DNA from 3 places in the Streptococcus sp. CCH8-C6 genome. Region 3 is predicted to be linked to each of the others. Evidence: predicted binding sites of a transcription regulator. Region 3 holds the regulator's gene; each other region holds the start of a gene.
The links. Region 3 encodes Rex, which represses fermentation and respiration genes when NADH is low (regulators of the CRP and FNR family bind a similar motif). Its sites were predicted from a motif close to TTGTGAANTANTTCACAA; they were not measured.
Positions count from the first base shown of each region.

Region 1: the regulator Rex is predicted to act here: its motif matches at 3,609-3,626, upstream of AX677_RS06655 (class II fructose-bisphosphate aldolase).
Region 2: the regulator Rex is predicted to act here: its motif matches at 7,912-7,929, upstream of adhP (alcohol dehydrogenase AdhP).

Region 1 is NZ_LSJN01000064.1:36,283-46,652, reverse strand. It holds gene AX677_RS06670 (ABC transporter permease) at 1-661, opposite strand, end outside; gene AX677_RS06665 (ABC-2 family transporter protein) at 663-1,481, opposite strand; gene AX677_RS06660 (ATP-binding cassette domain-containing protein) at 1,483-2,475, opposite strand; gene AX677_RS06655 (class II fructose-bisphosphate aldolase) at 2,683-3,564, opposite strand; tRNA gene AX677_RS06650 (tRNA-Leu) at 3,742-3,827, opposite strand; gene AX677_RS06645 (GyrI-like domain-containing protein) at 3,972-4,382, opposite strand; gene AX677_RS06640 (CTP synthase) at 4,452-6,065, opposite strand; gene AX677_RS06635 (B3/4 domain-containing protein) at 6,263-6,949, opposite strand; gene rpoE (DNA-directed RNA polymerase subunit delta) at 7,070-7,660, opposite strand; gene tig (trigger factor) at 7,846-9,129, opposite strand; gene AX677_RS06620 (TIGR01440 family protein) at 9,209-9,772, opposite strand; gene AX677_RS06615 (ECF transporter S component) at 9,785-10,267, opposite strand; gene AX677_RS06610 (bifunctional hydroxymethylpyrimidine kinase/phosphomethylpyrimidine kinase) at 10,257-10,370, opposite strand, start outside.
Region 2 is NZ_LSJN01000064.1:108,575-118,944, reverse strand. It holds gene AX677_RS07025 (PTS transporter subunit IIBC) at 1-2,050, opposite strand, end outside; gene AX677_RS07020 (LCP family protein) at 2,339-3,538, opposite strand; gene AX677_RS07015 (GNAT family N-acetyltransferase) at 3,546-4,067, opposite strand; gene tsaE (tRNA (adenosine(37)-N6)-threonylcarbamoyltransferase complex ATPase subunit type 1 TsaE) at 4,060-4,500, opposite strand; gene AX677_RS07005 (NCS2 family permease) at 4,640-6,061, opposite strand; gene AX677_RS07000 (DUF1361 domain-containing protein) at 6,207-6,836, opposite strand; gene AX677_RS06995 (Cof-type HAD-IIB family hydrolase) at 6,933-7,745, shown strand; gene adhP (alcohol dehydrogenase AdhP) at 7,963-8,982, shown strand; gene AX677_RS06985 (PTS sugar transporter subunit IIB) at 9,444-10,370, shown strand, end outside.
Region 3 is NZ_LSJN01000044.1:7,337-17,706, forward strand. It holds gene AX677_RS04760 (gamma-glutamyl-gamma-aminobutyrate hydrolase family protein) at 48-740, opposite strand; gene AX677_RS04765 (redox-sensing transcriptional repressor Rex) at 765-1,412, opposite strand; gene AX677_RS04770 (DUF4649 family protein) at 1,536-1,757, opposite strand; gene AX677_RS04775 (DUF1831 domain-containing protein) at 1,870-2,217, opposite strand; gene AX677_RS04780 (cysteine desulfurase family protein) at 2,219-3,331, opposite strand; gene AX677_RS04785 (ribose-phosphate diphosphokinase) at 3,342-4,298, opposite strand; gene AX677_RS04790 (CYTH domain-containing protein) at 4,435-4,998, opposite strand; gene AX677_RS04795 (GTP pyrophosphokinase family protein) at 5,094-5,765, shown strand; gene AX677_RS04800 (NAD kinase) at 5,749-6,567, shown strand; gene AX677_RS04805 (RluA family pseudouridine synthase) at 6,564-7,451, shown strand; gene pta (phosphate acetyltransferase) at 7,475-8,452, shown strand; gene mutY (A/G-specific adenine glycosylase) at 8,518-9,678, shown strand; gene AX677_RS04820 (PedC/BrcD family bacteriocin maturation disulfide isomerase) at 9,722-10,069, opposite strand; gene AX677_RS04825 (phospho-sugar mutase) at 10,194-10,370, opposite strand, start outside.

The DNA.
Region 1 (10,370 bases), on a different contig from region 3:
AATAGCTAGCTGGATAGTAGGCCGTAAAGGCGAAAGGCACGATAAAACTAATCAACCAACGAAGGAGCGAATTGTAAATGGAAATCGGGTACTTGGCAAAATCATTAAACATATAGAAAATGTAAATCATAGCACCTGACTGCTTGGTCCAAAAAGCGATACTGGCTGTCGCGATTTTCAAAGAAGTATAAATCAGGGTCGCAAAAGGAATGCAGACTAGGAAAAGCAAGAACTTGGGAATAGTCCAAGTAATGCTAGAGAACGTTGTCGCTAGTAAAATTCCACCGACCAAGAGCTCACCCAAGGCATCAATCTGAAAAGTCTCGACTAGGATGTGAAAGAGAGGATTGATAGGACGAGTCAGATACTTGTCAAACTCTCCCTTTCTCACCAATCGTTGCCCCAGTGCCCAGAGATTGTCAAAAAAGAGATGGTCCAGTCCCTTGGGAATCAAGGAAAAACCATAGATAAAGGCAATCTCTTGAAAGGTCCAGCCTTCTAGCGAGGGGATGTGTTGAAAGATGACATTGAGAAACAAGAGGTTCAAGCCTTGGGTCAGGAAGACACCTAAAACACCAACCACAAAATCAACCTTGTATTCCATGATTTGCTTGATGTACTGTCTGATAAAAATCAGATGCATGCGCTGATATTTTTTCATACTAACCTCCTTGAATGGTGATAAATGACTGGACTCTTTTCCAAATCAACTGAGACAAGCCCACCATCACTAAGAGCCAGAAAAACTGTAGCAAAAGCGCTTGATGAATCTGACTGGCATCGTATTTCCCAACGATAATCATAACCGGAGTGTAAATCAAGGATGAAAAAGGCAAAAAGGAAAGAATATTTGAAACAATTTTAGGAAAGAAAGCCAAGGGAATCAAACTCCCCGACATAAAGGCCACTATAGAAGTCTTGAGTAGATTAGAACCCCATAGATTTTTAAATACAAAGGCTGAAAATCCAAAGCAGATATTAAAGAAAAAATTGATCAGATAGGCTAGGGTTAAGCTAAAGAGATAGATAACGGTTAATCCCAGCACTTCTACAATCCCTTGCCCAGAAAGGATTTTCATCAGAAAAATAACACTTAAAAATGGAAGACCAACGCTGATAAAAATCAACCACTTAGAACCAAGCTCGGTGAAGAGATAAGAAGCCGCAAAGTGCACCGGTCTCAGCAAGCGCATGATAATGGATCCGTCCTTGACCTCTTCTCCAATCATAAAAGAAGAATCCGACCTGGTCAAGAGATTGGTCACAAAACTCATGATGATGTAGAGGGTGATATCTGCCATACTGAAGCCTTGAATCAAGGACTCTTGCGAGGAATCAAAGACTGCCTTCCAGAGATAGAAAGCAACAAAAGCCCCCATGACATCGCCAAGCCGATAGAGAATAAAGTTGACTCGATAGGTAATCAACTCCTGAATCCCTGCATTGATAAAGGGTTTATAACGTCTCCACAATTTGACCATCTTAGAGCTCCTTTCGGTAGAAGCGACGGATAATATCCTCAATATCCGTATCCACCATCTTCAAATCACGGATCTCAAAATCAGACAGGGTTTGCTTGATAATATCAGCTGACTGGTAGCGTGAACTATCGTATTGAATGTTGAGGCTATTTCCTTGTCTTTCAATAGTGATATCAGGCAAGCCTTCATAGTGAGAGACAAGATGACTTTGCCCTGGCACCAGTTCAAAGGAAAGTGTCTTCATCTTACCAAAGGTCTCCTTGAGTTGACTCACCGTTCCATCAAAAATTTCCTGCCCCTTGTCAATCATAAAAATCCGATCACAGAGTTGTTCAATATCACTAAGGTCGTGAGTGGTCAAGAGAATGGTTGTTTCTTCCTCCTGATTGATTTGGGTGATGGCCCGACGAATGTTATCCTTGACCGAAACATCCAAACCAATGGTCGGCTCATCTAAAAAGAGAACCTTAGGATTGTGGAGCAAGGAAGCTGCAATATCCGCCCGCATCCGTTGACCCAGTGAAAGAGTCCGCACGGGGTCTTTGATAAATTCTTTCAAATCCAAGACTTCATTCAAAAAGTCCATGCGCTTATGGAACAGCGAGTCTGGCACATCATAAATCTCCTTTAAGACCGTGTAGGTCTCTTGTAAAGCCAAATCCCACCACAGCTGGGTTCTTTGCCCGAAGACCACTCCAATATCCTTGACATAGTCTTGGCGATTATCCTGCGGAATCTTGCCATTGATTCGACACAAACCAGAAGTGGGCTTCAAAATCCCGGTCAGCATTTTAATGGTTGTTGACTTCCCAGCACCATTGGCCCCGATGAAACCTAAAATCTGCCCCTTGGGAACCTCAAAGGTTAAATCCTTGACCGCTTCAAAGGTTTGCTTTTCAGGATGAATAAAGGAGAGCAAAGCTCCTTTCAACCCTGGTTCCTTAACTGTTTTTACAAAATTTTTCTGAAGATGCTCTACTTCTATCATCGCCATACGTTTCTCAATATCCTATCATTCAATTCATGTTTCAGACTATTTTACCTAGCAATATCAGGAAAAATAGAATCTTATCTCCCCACTATACTACCACTTTTGCTTCCAAACGAACATAGGTAATTTAAAAATAATTATCATATTTTATCACACACCAAAAAAACCCACCCTTACGGGCAGGTTTCCGTTTTGTAGTCTTCAGCTAGATTAAGCTTTACCTTCTGAACCGAATACGTCGATACGTTCTTCAACTGATGCTTGGATGGCTTTTACACCGTCAGCCAAGAATTTACGTGGGTCGAAGAGTTTCTTCTTGTCGTATTCTGCTTCGTTTGCTTCGTAGTCGCGAGCAAATTTACGAGTTGCGTTAGCGAATGCGATTTGGCATTCAGTGTTAACGTTAACTTTCGCAACACCAAGTTTGATAGCTGCTTGGATTTGGTCATCAGGAATACCTGAACCACCATGCAATACGATTGGGAAGCCTGGAAGAGCTTCTGTCAATTTCTTCAAGTGGTCAAGGTCAAGACCTTCCCAGTTTGCTGGGTAAGGGCCGTGGATGTTACCGATACCTGCTGCCAAGAAGTCGATTCCAGTTTCAACCATTGCTTTAGCGTCTTCGATTGGAGCCAATTCACCTTTACCGATGATACCGTCTTCTTCACCACCGATAGTACCAACTTCAGCTTCTACTGAGATACCTTTAGCGTGTGCTTTTTCAACAACGTCTTTAGCCAATTTAAGGTTTTCTTCTACTGGAAGGTGTGAACCATCAAACATGATAGAAGTGTAACCAACTTCGATACACTCAAGTGCATCTTCGTAGTGACCATGGTCCAAGTGAATCGCAACTGGTACAGTGATGCCCATTGATTCTACAAGGTTAGCGATCAAGTTACGAGCAACTTTGTAGCCACCCATGTATTTAGCAGCACCCATTGAAGTTTGGATAAGCACTGGTGCTTTCTTTGCTTCTGCCGCACGCAGGATAGCTTGAGTCCACTCAAGGTTGTTTGTGTTGAATCCACCAACTGCGTAACCATTGTCACGAGCTGCTTGGACAAATTTTTCTGCTGAAACGATTGCCATTCTTATCAGGCCTCCTCTTATTTTTTGTGGTTAAACCACTTACATTGTTTATTTTATCACTTTTTCACTAAAATTGCTAGTTTTTCCTGAAATTTTAAAGAATTGCAGGGAGACGCTTAGCCTTTTTAAGCGTACCTATCGCAAAAAGAAAAAGCTGACCGAAGCCAGCTTACTTGATGCGGAGAGAGGGACTTGAACCCTCACGACCTAAAGCGGTCACAGGATCCTTAGTCCTGCGCGTCTGCCAATTCCGCCATCCCCGCGATTGAGTACCTTACTAGTATAACAGGACAGCTAAGGCTTGTCAAGAAAATTTTTGACTTTATTTCAAAAAATCAACTTTCTACTCAATCAACAAAATTGGGAAATCTAAGCGAAAATGAAGCTAAGGACGGAACACAGAAAACTCAGTGCTGCTGAGTCGCAACAAAGACAGCCACCGTTTGGTCGGGATCGTATTTTTCAAAGTCAATAGTGTAGTCTCGATGAAGCTCACCTGTTTCTTCTGCCTGCCAAATCCTCTGCCAAGCATGAAGAATTGCTTGCGGATCCTCCTTATCAGCCTCAAATACTTGATAGGTCTGCTCGGATGTATCAAAATCATATACTTCCCCATCTGTCAAACGACAGATAGAGAGACTGTAGTCTCCTTTGTAATCACTGGCATAGTCATGATAGACGGCATAGACTGGTTCCCCTTGGGCAAAAGCTTCTTTCACCGCTTCCTCTTGTTCCTGCCAGAGAGCCTGGATTTTTTCTATACAGTGCTCATCTTGAAAATTATTAGTACGAATACTAGCTAAAATGTTTAGAAACATCTTCTTCCCTCCTTTTGTTTTCATTATAACATTTCTCTAGAAAAGTCGCTTAGGTCAGACAAAACTAGTCTATCTCTCCTGACTCTTTTCTACCGCTGCGGTGACAAAAGCCGTATAAAGACCTTCAGGTCGATTCGGTCGGCTGGAAAGCTCTGGGTGATACTGACAGGCCACGAAGAATTTATTTTCTGGGATTTCCACTATTTCGACCAAGCGATTGTCTGGTGAAACTCCTGAAAATGTAAATCCGGCCGCCTCAAACTGCTCGCGAAAATCATTGTTAAACTCATAGCGATGACGGTGACGGCGCTGCACGACTTCTTGATAGTCGTAAGCCGCTGCTGCCTTAGAGCCAGGCTTAAGCTTAGAAGGATAGAGCCCCAGCCTCAGCGTTCCACCCAAGTCTTCGACATCAATCTGATCACGCATGAGATCAATAATCGGAAATGCTGTGTCTGGATTGAGCTCTGCTGAGTTGGCATCTGCCAGCCCTAGGACGTGACGGGCGAATTCGACACAGGTTAGCTGCATACCCAAGCAAATGCCCAGCATAGGCACATCCTGCTCACGCGCATAGCGGATTGCCTGAACCTTACCCTCAGTTCCTCTCTGACCAAAGCCACCCGGAACGATAATCCCATCCGCATTTCCAAGAAGCTCTGCGGCGTTTTCAGCCGTTACCTGATTCGCATCAATCCAGTCAATCTTAACTTCCGCATCATTGGCATAGCCGGCATGCTTGAGCGCTTCAACAACTGAAATATAGGCATCTGGCAACTCAACATACTTACCGACTAGAGCAATACGGACCTGCTTTTCCAGACTCATCACTTTCTCTACCATGGCTGACCATTCAGTCATATCCGCTGCCGGCACATCCAGCTTCAGATGATCACAGACGATTTGGTCCATCTTTTGCGCCTGCAAATTGAGAGGAATTTGGTAAAGATGCTCCACATCTAGCGACTCAATGACCGCCTCCGGCGCCACATCACAGAATTGAGCCAGCTTATTTTTGATATTTTGTCCAGCCGGCTTCTCTGTACGGATGACCAGCATATTAGGCTGAATCCCCAGACCGCGCAGCTCTTTGACAGAATGCTGAGTCGGCTTGGTCTTCATTTCGCCAGCCGCCTTGAGATAGGGCAGGAGGGTCGTATGGATATACATGACATTGTCTGCTCCGACGTCCGACTTCATCTGGCGCAAAGCTTCTAAAAAAGGAAGAGACTCGATGTCGCCCACTGTGCCACCGACCTCTGTGATAATCACATCCGAGTCCGTCGTCCGCGCTGCCCGCTTGATCTTGTCCTTGAGAGCATCCGTAATATGCGGAATGACTTGAACCGTCGCCCCCAGATACTCGCCTTTACGCTCCTTGCGTAGGACTTCGCTGTAGATTTTACCAGTGGTGACATTGGAGTATTTATTGAGATTGATGTCAATAAAACGCTCATAATGCCCCAGATCCAGATCCGTCTCGGCTCCATCATCTGTGACAAACACTTCCCCATGCTGGTAAGGGCTCATGGTACCGGGATCAATATTGATATAAGGGTCAAATTTCTGAATTGTAACCTTGAGACCGCGATTCTTCAAAAGCCGACCCAAGCTGGCTGCCACAATCCCTTTCCCGATAGAAGAAACCACACCGCCGGTGACAAAAATATATTTAGTTGACATACGTGCTCCTTTTCATAAAACTATTCATTCCAGCAACCACGTCGTTGCTGGAAACTTATCTAGAGGAGAATTTTCCATAATCTGTCTGAAAAAGAAAAATAGCTCCCTGAACACAGGAAGCTCTGACCTCTAAAAGAGGTGCCCGAACAGTATCATATCGCAAACCTAAAAAATTGTCAAATGATTTCATTTGGTTTTCATCCATTTTCACCAATACTGATGACATGTGTTTCGAATTCTACATCAGGCATGCACTCTGCTAAATCGTGTCGGATTCGTTCCAAGGCTTCCAGACGCATTTCGACAGAGGTATTGGCATTCCCCTGAATGATGAAAATGGCATCCTTGGTCTCTTCATCAAACTTATAATACTCACTGTCACGAACATCCAGCCAAGCCAAAATGCCTTTGGCATCCCGATAGACATAGTCCGTCTTGGCAACATGCTTCTCCTTGGACAAAATAGGCAGAAAAACATCTTCCTTTTGGCTTACAGTGAATTCTATCTGACCATCAATCTTATCAAAATCATGCCCACCAATAGCCAGTAGAGAATGCAGGGCTTCGACATTATAAATATCAATAATGCTATTAATATGAGGGAGCGAGCCTCGGTGCTGGATATTGCGAATCAGAGCAGGAACCGTCGGAGGATTTTTCTTGACACTGCGACCTACGCGCTGGAGTATTTCTATATAACCTTGAACCACTGGCGACTCAAGCACCTCATCCAAGTCGCAAGCCAGAGCCCAGTCTTCCATTCCCTTTTTCTTTTTTAGAAATGAGGGTGACAGTTCTGCATGAGGATTGACATTCTTGGCAATCCCGATAACGACACTCTTAATGCCTAAATCACCCAGACTCTTATCAATGACAAATTTCATAGCAGCATACCTCCATCTTTTCTTTGTTAAATTTTATTAGTATTCTACACCTTCCGAACTTATATTTCAAGGAATATTAAAAGAAACAAAGGATTTCGCCCCTTGTTTCTTTTGGTTGATTTATTCTTCCTCTTCGGTCTCCGTGTCTTCGTCAGAGTAGTCGTCATCTTCTTCGTTGAGTTCGACTTCTTCACCAAGATCATCCGGAGCGATTTCGTTGATTTCAGCATCATAAGCTTCCACTTCATTCTTCTCATCGTCTGGATTTTCCTCATCGTATGAGAGAGCTGGATCTGCTTCGTAGCCGTCCTCATCTTCTGGATCGTCATCGCTGTAGTCAATGGCATCCTCGTCGCCATCCATAAAGGCATTGACGCGTTTCTTCTTACGTTTCTTAGGTGCATCGTCCTCATCAGTCTCTTCCAAGGCGATGATCTCTTCATCCACTTCGTCGATGGCATACCATGAACGCAGACCCCATTTATTATCCCCCAGCGGAATAAAGCTGCCGTCTACATTGAGTTCTGTGTAGAATAAAGGCAGAGCATCACGAATCTCACTGTTTGATTTTCCCAGATAGTTTTGAATTTCATTGACCAGATCATTAAAATACATCTCATGGTCGCGGCCGCGGGCTTCCAAAATGGCACGCGCCACTTCAATCATAGAAAGCTCACTTTTTTCCTGTCCAGCAAATACTTCTAATTCCAAAGTTGATCTCCTTTAAGATTAAGTAAAGGCTTGTCGCCCTCTTGCAATTTTTCGCTACTTTCTATTGTACGATAAATTTCTATTTTCGTCAAAAGAAAATCCAGGAAAAATCACGGAACAAGTACAAAAAGAAACTAGTGCATCTGTACACTAGTTTCAAATAATCTCATTTTGAATGATGAAGCTTATTTCACTTTCGCAGTGCTAGTAATCAATTCAACAGCTTTCTTGATAGCAATGTCGTGTTTTAGCATATCTTCTGACAGCAATTGACGAACACGTTCTACTTCCATGTTGTAGTCTGAAGCCAATGAAGTTACTTCTGCTTCGATTTCTTCTGAGCTAGCTTCAAAACCTTCTGCCTTAGCAACTGCTTCTACGACAAGGTTTGTCTTAGTGCGTGACTCAGCATCTGCTTCGTATTGCTTGTGCAGATCTTCCTGAGTAGTTCCAGTGATTTGGAAGTACATGTCAGGTGAGATTCCTTGGCGTTGCATGTTGCCCAAGAATTCATTAACAGCGCGGTGTACTTCTTCGTGGACCATTTCAGCTGGCAAGTCAACGATTTCAGCGTTTGCTACTGCTTGATCAATAGCTGCTGCTTCTACCGCATCCTTATAAGCTGTTTCCTTAGCTTCTGACAATTCTTTGCGGTACTTTTCTTTCAGCTCGTCAAGAGTTTCAACTTCTTCGTCGATGTCTTTTGCAAGTTCGTCGTCCAATGCTGGAACTTCTTTTTCTTTAACTTCGTGAATAGTTGTCACAAACTTAGCTCCCTTGCCTGCCAAGTCTTCTGCTTGGTAGTCTTCTGGGAAGGTTACGACAACGTCCACTGTTTCACCTGCACTGTGGCCAACCAACTGCTCTTCAAATCCTGGGATGAATTGACCGCTACCCAGTCCAAGTGAGAAGTTATCGCCCTTGCCGCCGTCAAATTCAACTCCGTCAACAGATCCAACAAAGTCAATCACAACTGTATCACCGTCAGCTGCTGGACCTTCTTTAAGAACCAACTCAGCCAAGTTGTTACGCTCACGCTCAATGCGCTCATCTACTTCAGCGTCAGTCACTTCTTTAGTAGCTTCAACAGTTACTTCTAAGTCTTTGTAAGCACCCAGCTTAACTTCTGGCTTAGTGACTACTTCAGCTTTGATGACCCAGTCTTGACCTTTTTCCATAGACTCGACATCAAACTGAGGCTGAGCAACTACTTCGATACCTGCTTCTTTGACAGCCGCTTCGTATGCTTCTGGAAGAAGAGCGTTCAAAGCATCTTGGTAGAGGGCTTCTTCACCAAAACGTTGGTTGAAGATAGCACGTGGAAGGCGACCTTTACGGAAACCTGGTACAGCAATATCTTTTTTTACTGAGTTAAATACACGGTCCAAGGCTGGCTTGATTTTCTCTTGACTGATGCTAAAAGTCAAAAGACCGCGATTTGTTTCTTTGTTTTCAAATGATACAGACATTCTGTCATTTCTCCTTAAAATTTATTGAATACAACCCATTATAGCATAATTAGAGTTTTTTTCAAAATTATTTTTCCTTTTATCCCTTCCTAATCTTATCCTCTGTATAGGCCGCTCTAGCGCCGCCGATTAGCTTGGGACGGCTGGCTAAAGCTGTGACATGGGCAGCTCCCAATTCCTTGAGAATCGGTCGGATAGGAATCTGCACATGCTTGACATGCATGCCAATAGCAGTATCGCCAATATCCAGCCCCGCCTGAGCGACAATAAACTCTACCTCAACAGGATCCTTCATGTATTGGAAAGCCGCTAGCTGACCGCTGCCTCCAGCATGAAGAGTAGGCAGAACATTGACTATCTCCAAATCCTTCTTGTTCGACAAGGCTCTTTCAACTACGAGGGCGCGATTGAGATGCTCACATCCCTGAACTGCAAGAAAGATACCTTCCTCTTCTAAGATATCCAGTATGGTTTTGACAATGACTTGTCCAACTTCCAGACTGGAATTCTGACCGATATGGCCTCCGACAACCTCACTAGAAGATAGACCCAGAACAAAGACATCTCCCTCGACCAAGGCAGCCTTGTCCAAAACATCTAGAACAATCTGACGAGTTTCTGCTCCAATCTTAGCTAAGTCCATGTCTCACCTCGTTTATTTCACTGCAATCGTCTTTTTCAAACCCTCTGGGAAGGCTTTGTAGAGGGCAAAACCGACTGCTAAACCAAAAGCATTCTGCATAAAATTACTTAAGATTTCGGCTAGGGCAGCCCCGACACCATTCATAATACTACCAAAGAGGGCATAGCCACCGACCATAGCTACTGCAGCCAAGACCAGCCCAAGGTAGCGTTTCTTGCCCTCAAAGCCAGCAAAGAACCCCTGAAGTCCGTGGCAAATCAGACTGAAAATCATCCACTGAGGATAGCCAGCAATCATATCAATCAAAAAGCCTGAAAGGCCTCCGACAATAGCCGCTTCCTTGCGGCCAAAGTAGAAGGCTGTAAAATAAATCCCTGCATCCAGCAGTGTCAAAAAGCCTGTCGGAGTTGGGATTTTTAAAAAATTCCCCAAAACCACAGATAGAGCTGTGATGAAAGCTAAGATAACTAATTTTTTAACCTGATTATTTCTCATACTGAACTACCCCATATTGATCTGAGCGCTGAATCGCTCGGTAAACAAAATCTTTAGACAATTGAACTGCTGCAAGTGGAGACTTGCTTAGAAGCAGCTGACT
Region 2 (10,370 bases), on a different contig from region 3:
AAAGATCTCCAGCTGCAACTTTTTGACCTTCTGAAACATGAACTTCGAACGGTTTACCTTCAAGGCTAACAGTTTCCAAACCAATATGTACCAAGACTTCCAGGCCGTTATCTGTCACAAGACCGATAGCATGCTTGCTAGGGAAGACGCTAGTTACTTTACCAGCAACTGGTGAATAAATCTTACCATTTTGTGGCTCAACTGCAAATCCATCACCCATCATTTTTTGTGAGAATACTGGATCTTTAACATCTGCCAAGTCAATGACTTGACCGTCTGCAACAGTTTCAACTTCCTCAGTCACACCTTTGTAAGTAACTTCGGTAGCTGCTGATTCTGCTTTTTGGCTAGGAAGTGTTTCAGGAATCACTTCACCAGAATCCAACAAGTCTTGAATATCAGATTTGAGAACGTCAGCTTTTGGTCCGTAGATAGCCTGAACGCCTTGGCCTTTCATAACCAAGCCCATAGCGCCTTCAGCTTTCCACTGTTCTTCTGTTCCAACTTTTTCAGCATCTTTGACAGTCACACGCAGACGAGTCATACATGCATCTACATCTACGATATTAGCACGACCACCCAGAAGGTTGATAACATTTACTGCTTGAGAAGCTTCAGCAACTTTACCACCAGTTGACTCTGATGAAGAAGCTTCATCTGAACCATCTGCTGTTTCATAGTTACCGTTACGTCCCGGAGTTGCATAGTTGAACTTCTTGATCATGAAGTTAGAAATGAAGTACATTACAACACCAAAGAGGATAGTTACCCAAATGAAGTTGATGATATCCCCACCAAGACCAGCACTAACAGACATAGGGGTACGGGTCAAGAACTCAATTGAACCAAAAGAATGAACACGCAAATCAACAATATCAGCCATAGCAAAAGCTGCCCCTTGTACAAATGCGTAAATGATATACAGCGGTGTCGCTACAAACATAAACATGTACTCGATTGGTTCAGTAACCCCTGTCAAGAAGGTTGCCAAAGCAGTCGCAATCATCATACCTTTGTATTTGTGTTTCTTATCTTTGTCCACATTGCGGTAGATGGCAACTACTACACCCATCAGGATACCGAATGAACCAATCATCTGACCTACTTTGAAACGAGCCGGTGTGTAAGCGGCAAGAAGGTCTTGATATTTAGCTGGATTACTTCCTTTCAGACTAATCAAGTCCTGAACCCAAGCCAACCAAAGTGGATCCTGACCAGGAATTACTTTACCAATTTCTTTTCCTGTTTGGATTATGTAGGTACCACCCAGTTCAGTATAGTTCATTGGAATAGTCAACATATGGTGCAAACCAAATGGAAGCAAGAGACGTTCTAGCGTACCATAGATAAACGGTGCTAAAATTGGCGGTGCATTTGTAATCCAAATACCAAAGGCATTAATTCCCGCCTGAATAAACGGCCAAAATACACCAAGAATTAAAGCAATAATAGTTGAGTTTAAGATGACAACAAAAGGAACAAATCTTTTCCCATTAAAGAATGATAAGGCATCTGGAAGTTTCCGGAAATTATAATATTTATTGTAAGCTACCGCTCCGACAAAACCAGCAATAATTCCGACAAAGACTCCCATTTTAAGAGCAGGAGCTCCTAGAATTAACTCAAAGTAATCAGACACTTTCAGAGAAAGATTTAATGATTTAATACCGAAACTCAGCGTGTGCACTGTAGCATTAGGTTTAGATAGCATTTCGCTGGTAACCCCAAATAGAACACCAGTAATTCGGTTAATCAAAATGAAGGACAAACCAGCCGCAAAGGCACCTCCAGCTCGTTCTTTAGCCCAGTTTCCACCGATAGCTAGAGCAAATAAGATATGAAGATTACCGATAACACCCCAACCAATTTGTTCCATTACGCCACCAATAGTGACTAAGATTCCCCAATCTTGGTTAATCATAGGAACTGTCTTACCGATACTAATCATCAGTCCTGCTGCCGGCATAACAGCAACGACCACCATCAAAGCTTTACCGAATTTTTGCCAAAATTCAAAGCTAAAAATGTTCTTGAATGAATCTTTCATCATTCAGACCTCCTTATATTTTTTGCAAACCACTCCTTTTTATGAAATCGTTTGCATATCGTTACATCTATTATAGCACGAATTTTTATTTTGTAAAGGCTTTTATAAAAATTTTTTCTCTTTTTTAAAATACATAAAGCTGATATTCCTTTTGTAAGTGGCATTTTCTATACTACAGCATCAACGAAAACGATTGCATAGATTTCTAACAAAGAAAAAACCTTCAGTATGAAAGTAAACATTTCATACTGAAGGAGTCAAACTGCATCATCTAAATTAGATAAGTTAGAATTAATCCGTTTGTGTTCCTTGAGAAACTACACTTGTATCTGCTGTTGTAGTTTGAATAGATGTATTTGTAGTTCCAACTGTCGTATCTGTTGTTGGATAAGAATAATTTTGGTAAGCTCCATTATAAGCAGGCTGACTATAAGAAGACTCGTAGCTACTGTAGCTTTCAGTGTTGCTAGGTGTACTACTATTTGTACTTCTCAGACTATTACCACCCATAAAATCCTCATATAGTACTGCGTTTGTCTTAAGGGACTTAACTGTTTCCAACCCTAGAGCTTTCCTTATTAAATTTTGCATTTCCAATAGATGATCAGACGTCACTAATTGATAGCTTCCACCATCAGGTAAAGTCGCATCTTCTCCACGCAACTGCTCAGATTGAATGTTCTTAAATGCATCTTGATAGCCTAGCAGTTGAGGAATACTTTTTGAATCAAGCGCGATATTTGTCTGCATGTTGCTGCTGATAGCTTTTAAAATAGCCTGATAATGGCTGACACTGTTGAGACTGAGAACTTTTTCAACCACTTTCTTAATTACTTCACGTTGACGCTTCTGGCGGCCATAGTCACCCTCTGGATCCTGATAGCGCATGCGAGCATAGACCAACGCCTGATCACCATTGATGGTTTGCTTGCCTGGCTCAACCTTAGCAGTATACTCAGGCTCATTCTCTTCAATAGAAATTGGAAAGTCAAAGGTATTATTGACCTCAATGCCACCTACAGCATCTACTAATTGAACCAAGCCCTGCATATTGATCATCATATAGCGGTCAATATGGATGTTCATCAAGCCCTCAATGGTTGAAATAGCTAACTCAGATCCACCATTCGCATAGGCCGCATTCAGCTTAGCTTCAACTGTCTGACCATTCTCATCAATCTGAGTCAGAATATCTCTCTCCAAGCTCATCATGACTGTTTTTTTAGTTTTTGGGTTGACACTCATGAGAATCATGGTATCGCTATTCCCAACCCAAGTATCCTCGCGTGAACCGCTTCCTGTATCCACTCCCATCAGCAAGATAGTCATGGGCTTAGTCGCAGAAATGACATCTGTCTCATTTCCCAACCCCTTATAAGTCTTGGATAGTTCATCTGTTGACTGACCATAAATCGTCCATGCATAAGTACCGATACCAGCTGTCGTTACGACAAGGAGGCTGAGAAACATCATTATAATCTTTTTAAACATATCTTTTTTAGTCTATCAGTTTACCCATCAGGTAAACATCAAGAAATATCCCTTCTTTTAAATAGGCTCCTCTTTTTTGTAAGCCTTCAATTTCAAATCCTAAATCTTTATAAAGGTGAACTGCTCGTTCATTTCTAACCTGAACGCTCAATTCCAAACGTCTAATAACATGAGAACTCTCTGCCCAAGTTAGTGCCTCTTCCAGCAGTATGCGTCCCAGTCCTTGGTTCCAGAAAGCTTTCTTCACCACGACAAAGACTTGACCAATATGGCGAATCCGCTCATGGAAATCAGCTGTGATGCTGACAAGGCCAGCAATCTCACCATTTAAAAGCGCCAACAGATAAAGCTGATTACTAGAAGCAGCCTGATGCTCAATGAATAAAGCCATCTCCTCTTGATTTATCAAGATTCCAGCCTCATCCAGCGTCATATAATCTGACTCAGCCCCGACCTGATTGAGGAAGGCAATCAGCTCAGCAGCATCTGTTTTTTCCGCTTCACGCAAGCATAATTCATATTCAGTCATTCTGCAGTCCCTCAAGCAGCTCTTGGGCTCGTGTTCCTTGGGCTTCAAAAACCAATTCACGCCCGTCTTCCTTTTTCAAGAGGCTTAATTTGAGACAGTCTTCAGGTAGATTTTCTCCTAGCAGCTCCCCCCATTCAATGACTGTCACACCCTCCCCAAAGAGAAAGTCATCCAAATCAATGGAATCTGGATCGTCTCCGATGCGGTAGACATCCAGATGATAGAGCGGCAAGCGCCCCTCGTATTCCCGAACAATGGTATAGGTTGGACTTTTAATCATCTGACTGATGCCCAAACCTAGAGCCAGACCCTTAGTAAAGGTTGTCTTCCCTGCTCCTAAATCTCCCGTTAAAACCAGTACGTCCCCTGCCTGAAGCGATTTGCCCAGGCGCTGACCCCACTGGATTAATTCTTCCTCATTATGACTAAACATTCTCTTATTATACCAGAAAAAATTTTTTTCTGCTTAATTTTGCAAAAGAAAAATCAGCCGCAAAAAGCTGATTTTTTATAACAAAAACATAACCTATCCAAACTGTACTAAACTCAGGGAAATCCAGCAATGTTTAGACCTAATTTAAAGCCAGATTTACAAAATTCAAAATAAAGAGAAGATCCAAAATCCAAATCATAGAATGCACATCCTTAGCTTGACCTTTGAAGATTTTGACCAAGGTGTAGGTGATAAATCCAGCTGCTATCCCGTGAGTGATAGAGTAGGCAAATCCCATAAAAATAGAAGTAAAGAAAGCTGGAATGGCTTCTGTCATATCATCCCAATGGATATTTTTCAGACTAGCCAACATCATAATCCCAACAATAATCAGAATCGGTGCAGTGGCAGCATTAGGAACAATGGCTAAAAGCGGACTAAAGAAGCTTGATACTGCAAAGCAGATGGCTACAACCAAGGCGGTCAGACCTGTTCGGCCTCCAGCTCCGATACCAGCTGCAGACTCCACATAAGTCGTCACATTAGAGGTTCCAGCAATTGCGCCAATAGAGGTTCCAATGAGGTCCGAGTAAAGCGCCTTATCCAAGCCTTCTGATTCATGGTTTTCTCCAGAAGTCGCCACAATCCCGACCTTTTCACCTGTCCCAATCAAGGTACCAATGGTATCAAAAATATCTGTCAATGAAAAAGCCAGAATAGCCATACATGTCTGGGGCCAGCGAGCTGAATCTGCTAAAAGGGCACCCAGACCTTTCGGTCCTACTGCCACCCCAAAAATCTGTCCCAGTTCATTAACAGCAGTACCAATGTTATTCTGCCCAAAGTCAATGGCTGACAAATCAACCAAGCCAACCAGAATAGCTACCACTGTTGTTACTAGGATGGATAGGATAACACCACCCTTGATATTTTTCACGATAAAGAAGATTGTGATGGCTAAACCGACCAAGGCTACTAGAACTGCCGGATTGTTAAAGTCTACCAGACCTGGAGTTGCTGCTGAATTAGCCGTAATAGCTGCTGCGGCCTTATCTGCCCCCTTGCCAGCTACTGTATAGTTTCCCGGATCGATTGAAAACTTGAGCAAGCCAGCATTTTTAATACCTACATAAGCCAGAAAGACTCCGATCCCTGCTGAAATAGCTGCTCGCAAGGAGCCTGGAATTGACTCAATGATCATCTTACGCACCTTGGTCAAAGTGATAATGAGCGAAATAATCCCGCAGATAAAGACCATAGCCAAGGCTTCCTGCCAAGTGTAGCCCAAGGCAAAGACGACCGTAAAAGTGAAAAAGGCATTCAACCCCATGCCCGGTGCCTGCGCATAAGGCAGGTTGGCAAAGAAAGCCATCATCAAGGTTCCGGCAACAGCCCCGATAATCGTAGCTAGGAAAACACCCTGCTTGGGCATACCTGTCTGAGCCAGCATGGCCGGATTGACGAATAAAATGTAGGACATGGCAAAGAAAGTCGTCAGACCAGCTAAAACCTCAGTCCGGACATCTGTCCCTTTTTCGGTCAATTTGAAAAATTTATCCATTTTTCAATAAATCTCCTTTTGAGTAAAATTTCTAATATCTAGTTCAATAACAAAGAAAAACAGATTGAATTTCGTTTATTTACGAACGATATTTTAAATTATAATAAAAAACATTCACTTTTTCAAGATGAATGTCTCGCTATTCTTATTTTTTATTATCTCTCATCAGAAATACCAAACTCATAAACTGTAAAAAGGTAAAACCAAGAATGAAAGGCAGTCGATCAGGCTGCAAAGTTTGCAAGAGCTTCTGTAGAACCAGCTGAGGATGAAGCAATAAATCCCAGCTATTGAGGCGATCATAACGTCCTATGTAGATAGCCAGACTGGACACAGCCGACAGAGCTGCCGTCAGCAACAAGTCCAAATACCAGTTAAGCTTCCAGCCTTCCTTGATGACATACCAGCTCTCCATACCACAGAAAATCCCGAATAAAATACTGGAAACAAAAGCTAAAAAGAGCAAGAAAACACTTGGCTTACTCAGAACATCTGCCACCCAAGTCATATGAATCAAATCAGTAATCATATAGAAAGTGTTGGGGAAGAAAAGCAACCACAACAGGAAAAGAAGAGGATAAGCCCACTTCTGCTTCTTGAATAAAAGTGTCAAGACAGCTGCATCATAGCTGATTAAGGCCAAGGTCATATTCCAGATGAGATAGGTCGGACCGCCATTTAGAGATTGGATATAGATAAAAAAGGCAATCATCAGAAAAAGAGCATGAATCATGATCGGTTTACGCATACGAAAAGCTCCTCCTTGCTGTGTCATAATTGTGACTGATTAGAGCACCATTATAACATAAGTCGTGTTATTTACACTGAATTCTGTTATAATAGTCTGTATTATCACTGAAAAGAGACTCACATGACAAAAAAAGTAATCGCTGTGGACTTGGACGGAACCTTGCTGGATTCTAATAGCAATCTGTCTGACTTCACCAAAGAAACTATCAAAAAAATTTCCCAAAAGGGCCACAAGGTCATTATCACAACAGGTCGTCCCTACCGCATGGCTTTGAAATATTATAAAGAATTAGAGCTCAATACGCCCATGATCAACTTCAATGGCTCTTTGACTCACATTCCAGAAAAGAAATGGGACTTTGAAAAATCGCTGACGCTGGATAAGTCCTTCTTACTAGATATGGTTAAGCGAAAGGATGAGATTGAAGCGGATTTCATTGCCGGCGAATACCGCAATAAGTTCTACATCACCAATCCCAATGAAGAAATTGCTGATCCCAAGCTATTTGGCATCGATGCTTTCAAGCCTGAAAATCAGTTTCAAGCCAACTTAGTAACGGAGAATCCTAACGCCATTCTCCTGCAGACACGTGCAGCTGACAAATATGCTCTGGCAGAGGAAATGAATGCTTTTTATCAGCATGAACTTGCTATCAACTCTTGGGGCGGGCCGCTCAACATTCTCGAGTGTGCTCCCAAAGGGGTCAACAAAGCCTTCGCCCTTCAGTACCTGCTTAATGTTCTCAATGTGGATCGCAAAAATCTGATTGCCTTTGGAGATGAGCAAAACGATACTGAGATGCTGTCCTTTGCTGGCACTGGCTATGCCATGAAAAATGCCAATACTGACCTGCTACCCTACGCCGACCAGCAATTATCTTTGACTAACGACCAAGATGGCGTCGCCCACGAGCTCAACAAACTCTTTTTATAAAAGTAGACAATTAGACAAACTCTGTTCGAGAGTTTGTCTTTTCTTTTTTGTCTTCTCTCAACCTCAATCATGCTCAAAAGCTTTAAAAATAGAAGCTTATCCGCCGTATCATAGTTTTAAAGGTTACTTTCGCTCATATTTGTAAGCGTTTGCTATTTGTTTGAGTTTGTGATATAATTAACATAATCAAAAACTAAATAACAGGAGGAAACTACTTATGAAAGCAGTTGTTGTAAATCCAGAGGGAACTAATGTCCAACTCATCGAAAATAAAGAAATGCGTCCTCTTGAAACAGGGGAAGCTCTCGTTGATATCGAATACTGCGGTGTCTGCCATACTGATCTGCACGTCGCGCATGGTGACTTTGGCAAGGTGCCAGGTCGCGTTCTTGGGCATGAAGGTATCGGTATTGTCAAAGAAATCGCTCCAGATGTAAAAAGTCTCAAGGTCGGAGACCGCGTCAGTGTCGCTTGGTTCTTTGAAGGCTGCGGCGCTTGTGAATACTGTACAACTGGTCGCGAAACCCTTTGCCGTACAGTAAAAAATGCTGGTTATTCTGTTGATGGTGGGATGGCAGAGCAATGTATCGTAACAGCTGACTACGCTGTCAAAGTCCCTGAAGGACTGGATCCTGCTCAAGCTTCTTCTATCACTTGTGCCGGCGTGACTACCTACAAGGCTATTAAAGAAGCCCAGCTGCAGCCAGGACAATGGACAGTAATCTTTGGAGCAGGTGGATTGGGTAACCTAGCGGTTCAATATGCCAAGAAAGTCTTTAATGCCCATGTTGTCGCTGTTGATATCAACAATGACAAGCTAGCTTTGGCCAAAGAAGTCGGTGCTGATATCGTCATCAACGGCCATGAAGTTGAAGATGTCGCTGCTCTTATCCAAGAAAAAACTGGCGGTGCGCATTCTGCCGTAGTAACAGCCGTTTCTAAAGTTGCCTTCAACCAAGCTGTTGACTCTGTTCGTGCTGGCGGTCGTGTAGTTGCCGTTGGATTGCCATCTGAAATGATGGACCTCAGCATTGTCAAAACCGTTTTAGATGGTATCCAAGTCATCGGTTCCCTCGTTGGTACTCGCAAGGACTTGGAAGAAGCCTTCCAGTTTGGTGCTGAAGGATTAGTGGCTCCCGTCGTTCAAAAACGTCCTGTTTCAGATGCAGTGGATGTCTTTGATGAAATGGAAGCGGGTACCATTCAGGGACGTATGGTACTTGACTTCACACACTAATGTTTTAAAGCATGTCAGTCCCAACATTTACCTAACTCTTGGAAACGTATGATGGGCAGACTTGATATTATTTAGAAACTTTTGCCATTATAGAGGGAGACTAAAGACATAAGATGCGATTTTTTGTCTTTGGTCCTCCTCTTTTTTTTTTGATAAACAAACACTTTCTCAAACACGATTCTTTTCTTTCATTTCAAAAGTCTCTTTCATATTATTTCAATATTTTTTCATATATTGACCTATTGTATTTTCTGTTTTCCTAATTTATTAAAACATTTCTATAGCTATGGTTTGCTTATACCTATATTTATCAGGTTTTCAGCAAATACTGACATTTTTGAAAGAAAAAGTCGTTTTTAGGAACAAACGCTTGCATTTTTCATGAAAACGTTTTATAATAAACTTGCCTTAAAGTTTTCTTAAAACTTAAGTCAAACATTTTATAAGGAGGAATGTCAATAATGAGTATCGGAATCATTATTGCTAGCCACGGTGAATTTGCTGCTGGTATTCATCAATCAGGTTCTATGATTTTCGGTGAGCAGGAAAAAGTACAAGTTGTTACTTTCATGCCCAACGAAGGACCAGATGATCTCTATGCAAAGTTCAATGACGCTGTGGCTTCGTTTGATGCGGACGATGAAGTGTTGGTCTTGGCTGACCTTTGGAGTGGCTCTCCATTCAACCAAGCTAGCCGTGTCATGGGTGAAAATCCAGACCGCAAGTTCGCTATCATTACAGGCTTGAACCTGCCTATGCTGATTCAAGCTTATACAGAAAGGATGATGGATGCCAACGCCGGCGTTGAAGCTGTTGTTGCTAACATCATCAAAGAAGCCAAGGAAGGAGTCAAAGCTCTGCCTGAAGAGCTGAACCCTGCTGTTGAAGAAGCAAATGCTCCTGCTGCAGCTGCTCCAGTTGCCCAAGCAGCGATCCCTGAAGGGACTGTAATCGGTGACGGCAAGCTCAAAATCAACCTTGCCCGGATCGACACACGCTTGCTGCACGGTCAGGTAGCAACAGCTTGGACGCCAGATTCAAAAGCAGATCGTATTATCGTTGCTTCTGACTCAGTAGCTCAAGATGAACTTCGTAAAGAATTGATTAAGCAAGCTGCACCAGGTAATGTCAAAGCCAATGTTGTCCCAATCGACAAATTGATTGCTGTTTCAAAAGACCCTCGCTTTGGCAATACTCATGCCTTGATTCTGTTTGAAACTCCTCAAGATGCCCTGCGTGCTATTGAAGGCGGTGTGCCAATCAAGACCCTTAATGTTGGTTCCATGGCTCACTCAACTGGTAAAACGATGGTCAACAACGTACTGTCAATGGACAAGGAAGACGTTGCTACTTATGAAAAGCTGCGTGACCTTGGCGTTGAATTTGAC
Region 3 (10,370 bases):
AACTTCTATTCGTGTAGAACAGAAGTTTATCTAGGAATAGAGGCTTTTTAAAGAGTATTGACAACATAATCAAACAGAGCTAGGTCTCCTTCTCTGGAGCCAAACAAGAACTCTGGGTGCCATTGGACACCAAGGAATGGACTGCCGTCAGTAGAAGTTATTGCTTCAATAATTTTATCTCTAGGATCATAGGCAATGACTTCTAGGCCAGCCGCTAAATCCTTGATACTCTGATGGTGGAAGGAGTTGATTTCAGATGCTGGTCCATAGATTTCGTGCAGAATAGAACCGTTCTTGGTCACCATGCTTTGAGTCGTGTACTCAGCAGAGCTATCTTGCCAATGATCTTCAATATCTTGATGAAGAGTACCTCCTAGGGCTACATTATAAAGTTGGGTTCCGCGGCAGACGGTGAAAATTGGTTTATTTTGACGGCGAGCTTCTTTGATTAAAGCTAATTCAAAAATATCTCGTTTGAGCAGATAATCATCGCTGTCAATGGTTTTCTCTTCACCATAGAATTGAGGGCATACATTCTGACCGCCTGTGATGATTAATTTATCGACAATGGAAACATACTGTTTAGCCATTTCTTCATCACCGATTGGCAAAATCATTGGAATTCCGCCAACTTCTTTGACACCCTCAACGAATCCTGTCGCCGTATAGCTCATATGGATGAAGTGATCGTCTGGGATTTCTCTTTCATTTCCGGTTATTCCAATAATAGGTTTACTCATAGAGTGTTTAATACCTCTTTCAAATTAATAATCATTTTTTCTCATGAAGTAGAGCAGAGTCTGCAGTTCGCTAGTCAGGTCAACATACTGGACGACCACATCCTTAGGCAGGGATAGGTTTACAGGTGAGAAACAGAGAATGCCCTTGACACCAGCCTGAACTAAGATAGATGCGACTTCTTGAGCTTTTACGCTAGGTACAGTTAGGATGGCAGTTTGCACATTTCCTGACTGTATTTTTTCTTTGATTTGGGAAATTCCATAGATAGGAATCCCATCGCTGGTTGTGCTGCCAACTTCTGGATGGTCATCTACGTCAAAAGCCATTACAACCTTCATTTTATTGCGCTCATGAAAACGATAGTGTAGCAGAGCACGTCCCATATTACCAACACCAACAATCATGACATTGGTAATAGCATTATCGTTTAAGAGGTCAGCAAAAAAGTTCATCAATTTCTTGACATCATAACCAAATCCTCTGCGGCCAAGTTCACCGAAATAAGAAAAATCTCGTCTGACAGTAGCAGAGTCAATACCAATGGCTTCTGCAATTTGTTTGGAGTTTGCTTTCTCAATCTTCTCAGCATTAAACCGTTTAAAAATACGATAGTAGAGCGACAGTCTTTTAGCAGTTGCTCGGGGAATTGTAGTATTTTTTTCAGTTTTCACAAAATCACAACCTTTCTAATTCTATTTTATAGGAAGTTTGTGAAAAAATCAACTAATTAAGAGTGTTTAATTCACTAAAAAGGAAAAGAATGAAAGTTTAAGTTATGTTGTAACTGCGAAGGATTAGTTCTGGTAGGGAGTCAAGTCTAACTGGTACATCTGGCGGTATAAGTCGCCGATTAACCCTGTAAATGGCAGTTGGTGTCCATTATAAGTGATGGAAAGTACTTTGAGAGAGTCAGGAACCGTGACGCAGCCAGAGAAGGCTAGAAGAAATTCATCGAAGTCTTCATAGGTAAGTGACCGTTTCACTTTATATGAGTCCAAATAGGTCAGTTCAACCATTGTTAATCCTTTCTTTGGGTTCGGTTGGTCTTTTCTTCAAGTGTTCTAAGTAGAAGTCAAGCTCGTTTTTTTAAGAGTCTAAATCAAAAAAGCAAAATTGCGAGAATCTTGCTTATTGTGGTGTCTTTTCAAAAATATTTCTTTCAACCAGGCTATCCATCAAGAAATAAAATTTTTGCTGTATAATGTGATGGTCTTCTGATTTGAAAATATTGACCAAGCGCAGGCCTGATTTATCAGTGATGTTGATTTTGAAACCATTCAAATCTTTATTGACGATGATTTTCAGCAGAAAACCATTTCCGCTGTTGGGTACAGATTCCAGCAGACGAGAGAGTTCATAGTTGCCAACCTTGCTTTCAGCGAATGTATTGTCGCGCAAGGTAAATTTCTTGACATTTGGGTGAAGTGAATAGGTATATTCACAGTTTGCTAAGCTAACAGATGTTTGAAAGGCCATCTTATCCTCCTAAAATTTCTTTTAATTTCTTTGTAAATGATTGAATCTCTTGCAGGGTCGTTTGGTCCGAAGTACTGATTCGAATAGACTCATGCAAGCGGTTGGAATCCTTGCCGTACATAGCCTGCAAAACATGACTGGGTTGTATAGCTCCGGCTGTGCAAGCTGATCCTGTTGAAATGGAAAAGCCGTTTAAATCCATTTGAAGCAGAAGCAGATCATTCTTTTGATTGGGAAATCCCAAATTGATGACATAAGGCAAGCTTGGCTGACTTTCATTTAAGTAATATTCAATGTCTAATAAGTCAGCAAGTAAGCTGTCTTTTAAGTCTTGCGCATGCTCTAGATTTTCCTCTAGATGTTCCATGCTCTCTGACAGAGCCGCTGCCATGCCTGTGATAGAGATTAGATTTTCAGTTCCGGCCCGGTGTTTTTCTTCCTGGTCACCACCGTGCATGAAATTGTCAAAATCCATCTTCTTGGCATAAAGGAAGCCAACACCTTTGGGGCCATGAAACTTATGAGCTGAGGCAGAGAGGAAGTCAATCCCTAGCTCGTCAGGGTAGATGGGAAGTTTGCCAATTGCTTGGACAGCATCAACGTGAAAAGCAGCACGATGTTCTCGCAGTAGTTCACCAATTTCCTTAATGGGGAGCATGGCACCCGTCTCGTTATTAACCGCCATGACGGACACAAGAATAGTGTCAGGTCTAAGTGCCTTTTTAATATCCGCCGCTCGAATCTGACCATCCACCGGCTGAACAAAAGTAGCTTCAAAGCCGAATTTGTCTACTAAGTACTCCACCACTTCTAAGACAGCATGGTGTTCAATAGCAGTGGTAACAATATGTTTTCCTCGATTCTGGTGACGAAGGGCATAGCCTTTGATAGCAGTATTGTTGCTTTCAGTGCCACCTGAAGTAAAAAGAATCTTATTGCTTTGAGTATGCAGAGCTTGAGCAATATCCTCACGCGCCTGTCTGAGGAGTTTACTAGCTTCTCGACCATGGCTATGCGTATTGGAAGGATTTCCAAAGACGGTCATAGTTTTGGTCATTGCTTGGATTGCAGCGGGCGACAAAGCAGTTGTAGCGGCATTATCTAAATAAATCACTCCGGTTACCTTATTTCTTTTGATAGGCAAAGAGTGGGCTGACTGGTTTTCTCTCTTGGATGCGGACAATGGCATCACCAATCAGTTCACTAGCTGTAATGTAGTGGAGATTCTTAGGTGTTTTTTCTTTGGTATCAACAGAGTCTGTCACAAGAATTTCCCTGATAGGAGAATTATCCAGCAATTCCGCAGCTTTATCTGCAAAGAGACCATGACTGGATACAGCATAGATTTCGACTGCGCCTTCGCGACAGACAATTTTAGCTGCTTCAGAGAAAGTCCGACCGGTATTTAAAATGTCGTCAATAAGAATAGCTTTCTTGCCCTCGACATCTCCAATGATATATCCCTCAGAGCGACCCGCCTCATCTTCGCCATAATCAATGATAGCGATAGGGGCATCCAGATATTCAGCCAAATTGCGGGCGCGTTTTACACCAGAGTTTTTAGGGCTGACGACAACGACATCATCGCCAGTAAGGCCCATGTTGCAGTAGTGTTTGGCAAAGAGTGGGATAGTGAAGAGGTTATCTACTGGGATATCAAAGAATCCTTGGACCTGCACGGCATGAAGATCCAGAGAAATCACGCGATCCACTCCAGCACCGACAAGCATATTGGCAACCAGTTTAGCTGTGATTGGCTCGCGAGGGGCAGCAGTCCGATCCTGACGGGCATAACCAAAATAAGGCATCACAACATTAATCGTGTTGGCACTTGCACGCTTGCAGGCATCCACCATAATCAAGAGTTCCATCAAGTGATTATTGACAGGGAAGCTAGTAGACTGAATGATGTATATATCATAGCCACGGACACTTTCTTCAATGTTAATCTGAATCTCGCCGTCCGAGAATTGGCGGGAGGAAAGTTTTCCCAAAGGAACCCCAGCAGCCTCAGCGATTTTTTCAGCTATGGAATGATTGGAGTTGAGGGAAAAAAGCTTCATATTTTTTTTATCTGACATGAGTTGGACCGTCCTCTTTTTGTGTCATTTCTATAATCTAATGCTCCATGAAATTTATATTTCAATAGTCTTTAGATTGCTACCTTTTATTTTACCAAAAAAAATAGATTATTTCAGCTATTTTGTGGTTGTTGATTTACAAGTTTTCAGAAAATCTTGCCATCTTGCTCTTACCAGGTTTGTAGTCGATGCTGTGCTGTTTTAGGAAGTTCAAGAAATTTTCTTTTCCTTTTTCGAAATCTTCAACTTCAACTTCGAGTTCGAAGTCTGTTTTGCCCAAGTAGTGACTCTCATCCAGAGCAAGCAGACCGATTTCGTCTTCTTTTTCATAGCGGATAGTCTCTAGAGAGCCTAGAATCTTCAAGTCTTGGATGGGAATTTCTTTCTGAAGCAGCGTCTCTAAAATCTCTCCCGTAGGAAATTCATTGTTCTGCAAAATGTTTTTGGTTTCTTCTGGTGTCAAATTCTGATTGAGTTCCAAGGATCCGACTTCTTGAGGAATCTTGAGCGTCAGCTCAGCTTCTCGATGGTTAAAAGTTCGTACTCGAAAAGCCATGTGGGCGTGTCGGATACTCTGCTGGTCTGACTCGATGTAGTGGTTGGTCTGGCTAATAGGCGAAATATCAGCAAATAATTGGAGCAGACGGTCGTGCTCTTCCTTGGTCAGCATGGTTTTGAATTCAATTTCTAAGTGATTCATTTTCATATCCTTTTCTTTTTTTTGAAAGCGATTTATGTTATAATAACAGTTGTGTTTATTTTATACAAAAAATAATGATATGACAAGGTAAGTGTATGACAATAGAATGGGAAGAGTTTCTAGACCCCTATATTCAAGCAGTTGGAGAGCTAAAAATTAAGCTGCGTGGAGTGCGAAAGCAATACCGTAAGCAGCAGCGCCATTCTCCGATTGAGTTTGTGACTGGACGTGTCAAGCCGATTGAGAGCATTAAAGAAAAGATGATTCTGCGAGGCATTCGCGAGGAAAATATCGAGCAGGAGATGCAGGATATTGCAGGCTTACGAGTCATGGTCCAGTTTGTCGATGATGTGGATGAAGTTTTAGAAGTCTTTCGAAATCGGACTGATATGCGCATTGTGCAGGAGAGGGATTACATCAAAAACAAAAAAGTCAGTGGCTATCGGAGCTACCATGTGATTGTAGAGTATCCAGTTGATACGATTAATGGTCATAGGCTTATTCTGGCTGAAATTCAGATTCGCACTCTTTCGATGAATTTTTGGGCTACGATTGAGCATTCTTTGAATTACAAGTATAAAGGAGAATTTCCCGAGGAGATCAAGTGTCGCTTGGAAACGACAGCTAATCTTGCTTATCAGCTGGATGAGGAGATGGGAGAAATCCGTGATGCTATCCAGGAGGCGCAGGCTCTCTTTGATCCTCTTCACCGCAAGTTAAATGACGGTGTGGGAAATAGTGATGATACAGATGAAGAATACAGATAAAAAAATAGCGATTATCCGCAATCGGAAAAGACAGAGTGAACAAGTCTATCAGGATTTGAAGCAGAAGCTTAAACAGAATGGCTTTATTTTAACTCCTAAGAATCCCGACATCGTGATTTCGGTGGGTGGTGATGGCATGCTGCTATCAGCTTTTCATATGTATGAAGAACAGCTGGATCGGGTCCGCTTTGTCGGTGTGCATACTGGCCATCTCGGCTTCTATACGGATTACCGTGATTTTGAATTAGATAAACTGGTAGAAAATCTCAAATTAGACACTGGTGCTCAGGTTTCTTATCCAATTTTAAATGTCAAAATTACTTTTGAAAATGGTGATACACGCACCATTCGTGCTTTGAACGAAGCAACAATCAAGCGTTCAGATCGGACTATGGTAGCTGATGTCATTATCAATCGGGTTCATTTCGAGCGCTTCCGAGGTGATGGGATTTCCGTTTCTACTCCGACAGGCAGTACAGCCTATAACAAATCTCTAGGTGGAGCGGTATTGCATCCGACAATCGAAGCCTTACAGGTGACAGAAATTGCCAGTCTAAACAATCGTGTTTATCGGACATTGGGCTCGTCGGTCATTGTTCCTAAAAAGGATAAGATTGAGTTAGTGCCGACCCGCAGTGACTATCACACTATCGCGGTCGATAATCAGACTTTCTCTTTCAAAAATATTGTTCGTATCGAGTATCAGATTGACAATCATAAAATACATTTTGTGGCTTCACCAAGCCATACCAGCTTTTGGAATCGTGTCAGAGACTCCTTTATTGGAGAGTGCCAGGAATGAGGTTTGAGTTTATTGCTGATGAGCATGTCAAGGTAAAGACTTTTTTAAAACGGCACGAAATTTCCAAAGGCCTCTTGGCTAAGATAAAATTTTCCGGCGGAAACATTCTTGTCAACCATCAACCTCAGAACGCTATTTATCTCTTGGATATTGGCGATAAGGTGACGATTGACATCCCGTCTGAAAAGGGATTTGAGAGTCTGAAGGCTGTTGATAAGGACTTGTCTGTCATCTATGAAGATGAGCATTTCTTGGTTTTGGATAAGCCGGCAGGGGTGGCTAGTATTCCCAGTGTTAATCATTCCAATACTATGGCAAACTTTGTTAAGGCTTACTATATTCGTCATGCCTATGAAAACCAGCAGGTGCATATCGTGACGCGTCTGGATAAGGATACAAGTGGGCTCATGCTCTTTGCCAAGCATGGCTATGCTCATGCCAGATTGGACAAACAGTTGCAGAAGAAGCTGATAGAAAAGCGCTATTACGCTCTAGTTCGGGGGACTGGTGACTTAGAAGAGCAAGGTGAGATTATTGCTCCGATTGGACGCAACCCTGAGAGTATCATTACGAGGCGCGTGACAAAGGATGGCAAGTATGCCCATACCAGTTACAAGGTCATAGAGCGATTTGGAGATGTCTATCTGGTGGATATCCATCTTCATACCGGGCGGACTCATCAAATCCGCGTTCATTTTTCACATATTGGCTTTCCGCTTTTGGGTGACGACCTTTATGGAGGAAGTTTGGAACACGGAATAGAGCGCCAAGCTTTACATTGTCATTCTTTGAAATTTTATAATCCTTTTAGCGGACAGGAAGTTGAGCGAGCCAGTCCTTTGCCAGAAGATTTTAAACAAGTTATTGAGAAATTAAAAGATTAAGAGATAAAGGAGTTTTAAGAAACATGAAAATTTTTGATTCAATTCGTGAAGCTTTGAAGGATAAGGAAGTAAAGATTGTCTTGCCAGAGGGTGAGGAGCCACGGATTTTGCAAGCAACTAAACGCTTGGTGAAAGAAACCGATATTACACCAGTTCTTTTGGGGAATCCTGATAAAATCCGTATTTATCTGGAAATTGAGGGAGTAAAAGAAGGATATCAGGTTATTGATCCTTCAAACTGTTCCTGCTTTGAGGAATTGGTAGAAGCATTCGTTGAGCGTCGTAAAGGAAAAATCACTGCAGATGAAGCACGTCAGTTGCTTAAGGAAGATGTCAACTACTTTGGGGTTATGTTGGTTTACCTTGGTAAGGTTCAAGGGATGGTGTCTGGAGCGATTCATTCCACAGCAGCGACTGTTCGGCCGGCTCTTCAAATCATCAAGACCCTGCCTTGGGTTTCTCGTACTTCAGGAGCCTTCCTCATGGTGCGTGATGACGAACGCTACATTTTCAGTGACTGTGCCATCAATATCGATCCAGATGCCAATGTTTTGGCGGAGATTGCTGTTAACTCAGCTTTGACAGCACAAATTTTCGGTATTGATCCAAAAGTTGCTATGCTCAGTTATTCGACCAAAGGATCTGGATTCGGTGAAAAGGTTGATAAGGTAGTGGAGGCGACTAAGTTGGCTCAGGAAATGCGTCCAGACTTGGTTATCGATGGTGAATTGCAGTTTGATGCAGCTTTCGTTCCTGCAACAGCAGAGCTGAAAGCACCTGGCAGCCCTGTGGCCGGTCAAGCGACTGTCTTTGTCTTCCCAAGTATCGAAGCTGGGAATATCAGTTACAAAATGGCAGAGCGTTTAGGTGGCTTTTCAGCAGTAGGTCCTATCTTGCAGGGTCTTAACCATCCAGTTAATGACCTTTCTCGAGGATGTAATGCGGATGATGTTTACAAACTGACTTTGATTACAGCCAGTCAGGCAGTCGGTCATTATTAAACGATAGGAAACAATTGGAGGGCATAAGCTCTCCTATTTTTCTTGCCTTATGCTATACTAGATTTATGTTAGATTTGAAAGAATACGGAATTGAGATGTGGGAGGCAAATAAAATCGCCTCTTTTCGAGAGAAATTATTAACTTGGTATGATGAAAACAAACGTGACCTGCCTTGGCGCAGAACAAATAATCCTTATCATATCTGGGTTTCTGAGATTATGCTGCAGCAGACTCGGGTGGATACGGTGATTCCTTACTATGAGCGCTTTCTTGACTGGTTCCCGACAGTAGCTGATTTAGCTCAGACACCAGAGGATAGACTGCTCAAGGCTTGGGAAGGGTTGGGCTATTATTCGCGGGTGCGAAATATGCAAAAAGCAGCCCAGCAGATAATGACGGATTTCGCTGGAAAATTTCCTGATAGCTATGAAGGAATTGCTAGCCTCAAAGGGATTGGACCTTATACAGCTGGCGCCATTGCTAGTATTGCCTTTGGACTAGCTGAGCCTGCGGTAGATGGCAATGTCATGCGGGTGCTGAGTCGCTTGTTTGAAGTTGATATAGATATTGGCCAACCTAGCAATCGGAAGGTATTTCAGGCTATGATGGAGATTCTGATTGATCCAGACAGACCTGGAGATTTTAATCAAGCGCTGATGGATCTGGGGTCAGATATCGAAGCTCCTGTTAATCCTCATCCAGAAGACAGTCCTGTAAAGGAGTTCAGCGCAGCTTATTTGCATGGAACAATGGATAAATACCCAATCAAAGCCCCTAAAAAGAAGCCGGTTCCGGTCTATTTGCAGGGCTTGATTATCGAAAACGAACAGGGACAGTTCTTGCTTGAAAAGAATGAGGCTGCTGGCTTGTTATCAGGTTTTTGGCATTTTCCCTTGATTGAAATCGAGGAATTTCAAACTGAAAATCAGATGTCGCTCTTTGAGGTGGCAGAAAATCAGCCAAGTCTGGACTTGTCTCCTCAAGAAAGCTTTGAGCAGGATTATGATTTGATTGTTGATTGGCAGCAGCAGTCCTTTTCAAAAGTGCAACATGTTTTCAGTCATCGCAAGTGGCATATCCAGCTGGCTTATGGCCGAGTTAAGGATAGCCAGATCGCAGCTGATGGAGAGGTCTTGTGGCTTCATCCAGAAGATTTTGGCAATTACCCCTTTGCCAAACCCCAGCAGAAGATGTGGCAGGCTTTTCAGGAAGCTAGAAATGAATAAAAAATCTGAGACTAATTTGGTCTCAGATTTTTTTGAATCAATTTTACAAGTTTGCAAAAGCTTTAATTTCATCTGCAGTCATAGAAGAATCACAACGAACAGATACTTGGCCGTCTTGAACATGAACAAAACCAGGAACCGTCGGAATGCTGTATTCAGAGCGGAAGGCTTGCAGTTTCTCTAATTCGCTGACTTCTTCACTGCTAATAAAGAAAATATGCGCCTTAGTAGCAGCTACCACGCCAGCAAGAGTAGCAGCGAATTTACGGCAGTAAGGGCAAGTTTTGCGACCTACGAAGAAAGTTGCTGTCTCTTTGTCAGCAATTGCTTGACGAGCTCGGTCTACAGTTGTGACTTCCAAGTCTTTAATATTTTGAGCAAATTGTTCCATAAATCATCCTCATTTCTTTTGATAAAACTAGTATGCCATAAAAAGCAGAAAAATGCTTGATTTGGAAACGAAAAACCAGAGAATGTGAATTTCATTCTCTGGTTGATTGGTTGATAGTGTTATTTTACTTGATAAAGGAATTAATCTCTGCTTCAATAGCAGCGATTTTTTCTTGAGCATCTTCATTGCTGTCACCGACAACGGCAATGTAGAACTTGATTTTTGGTTCTGTTCCAGATGGACGGACAGCAATCCATGAGCCATCAGCCAAAGTGTATTTCAGCACATCGCTTGGAGGAGT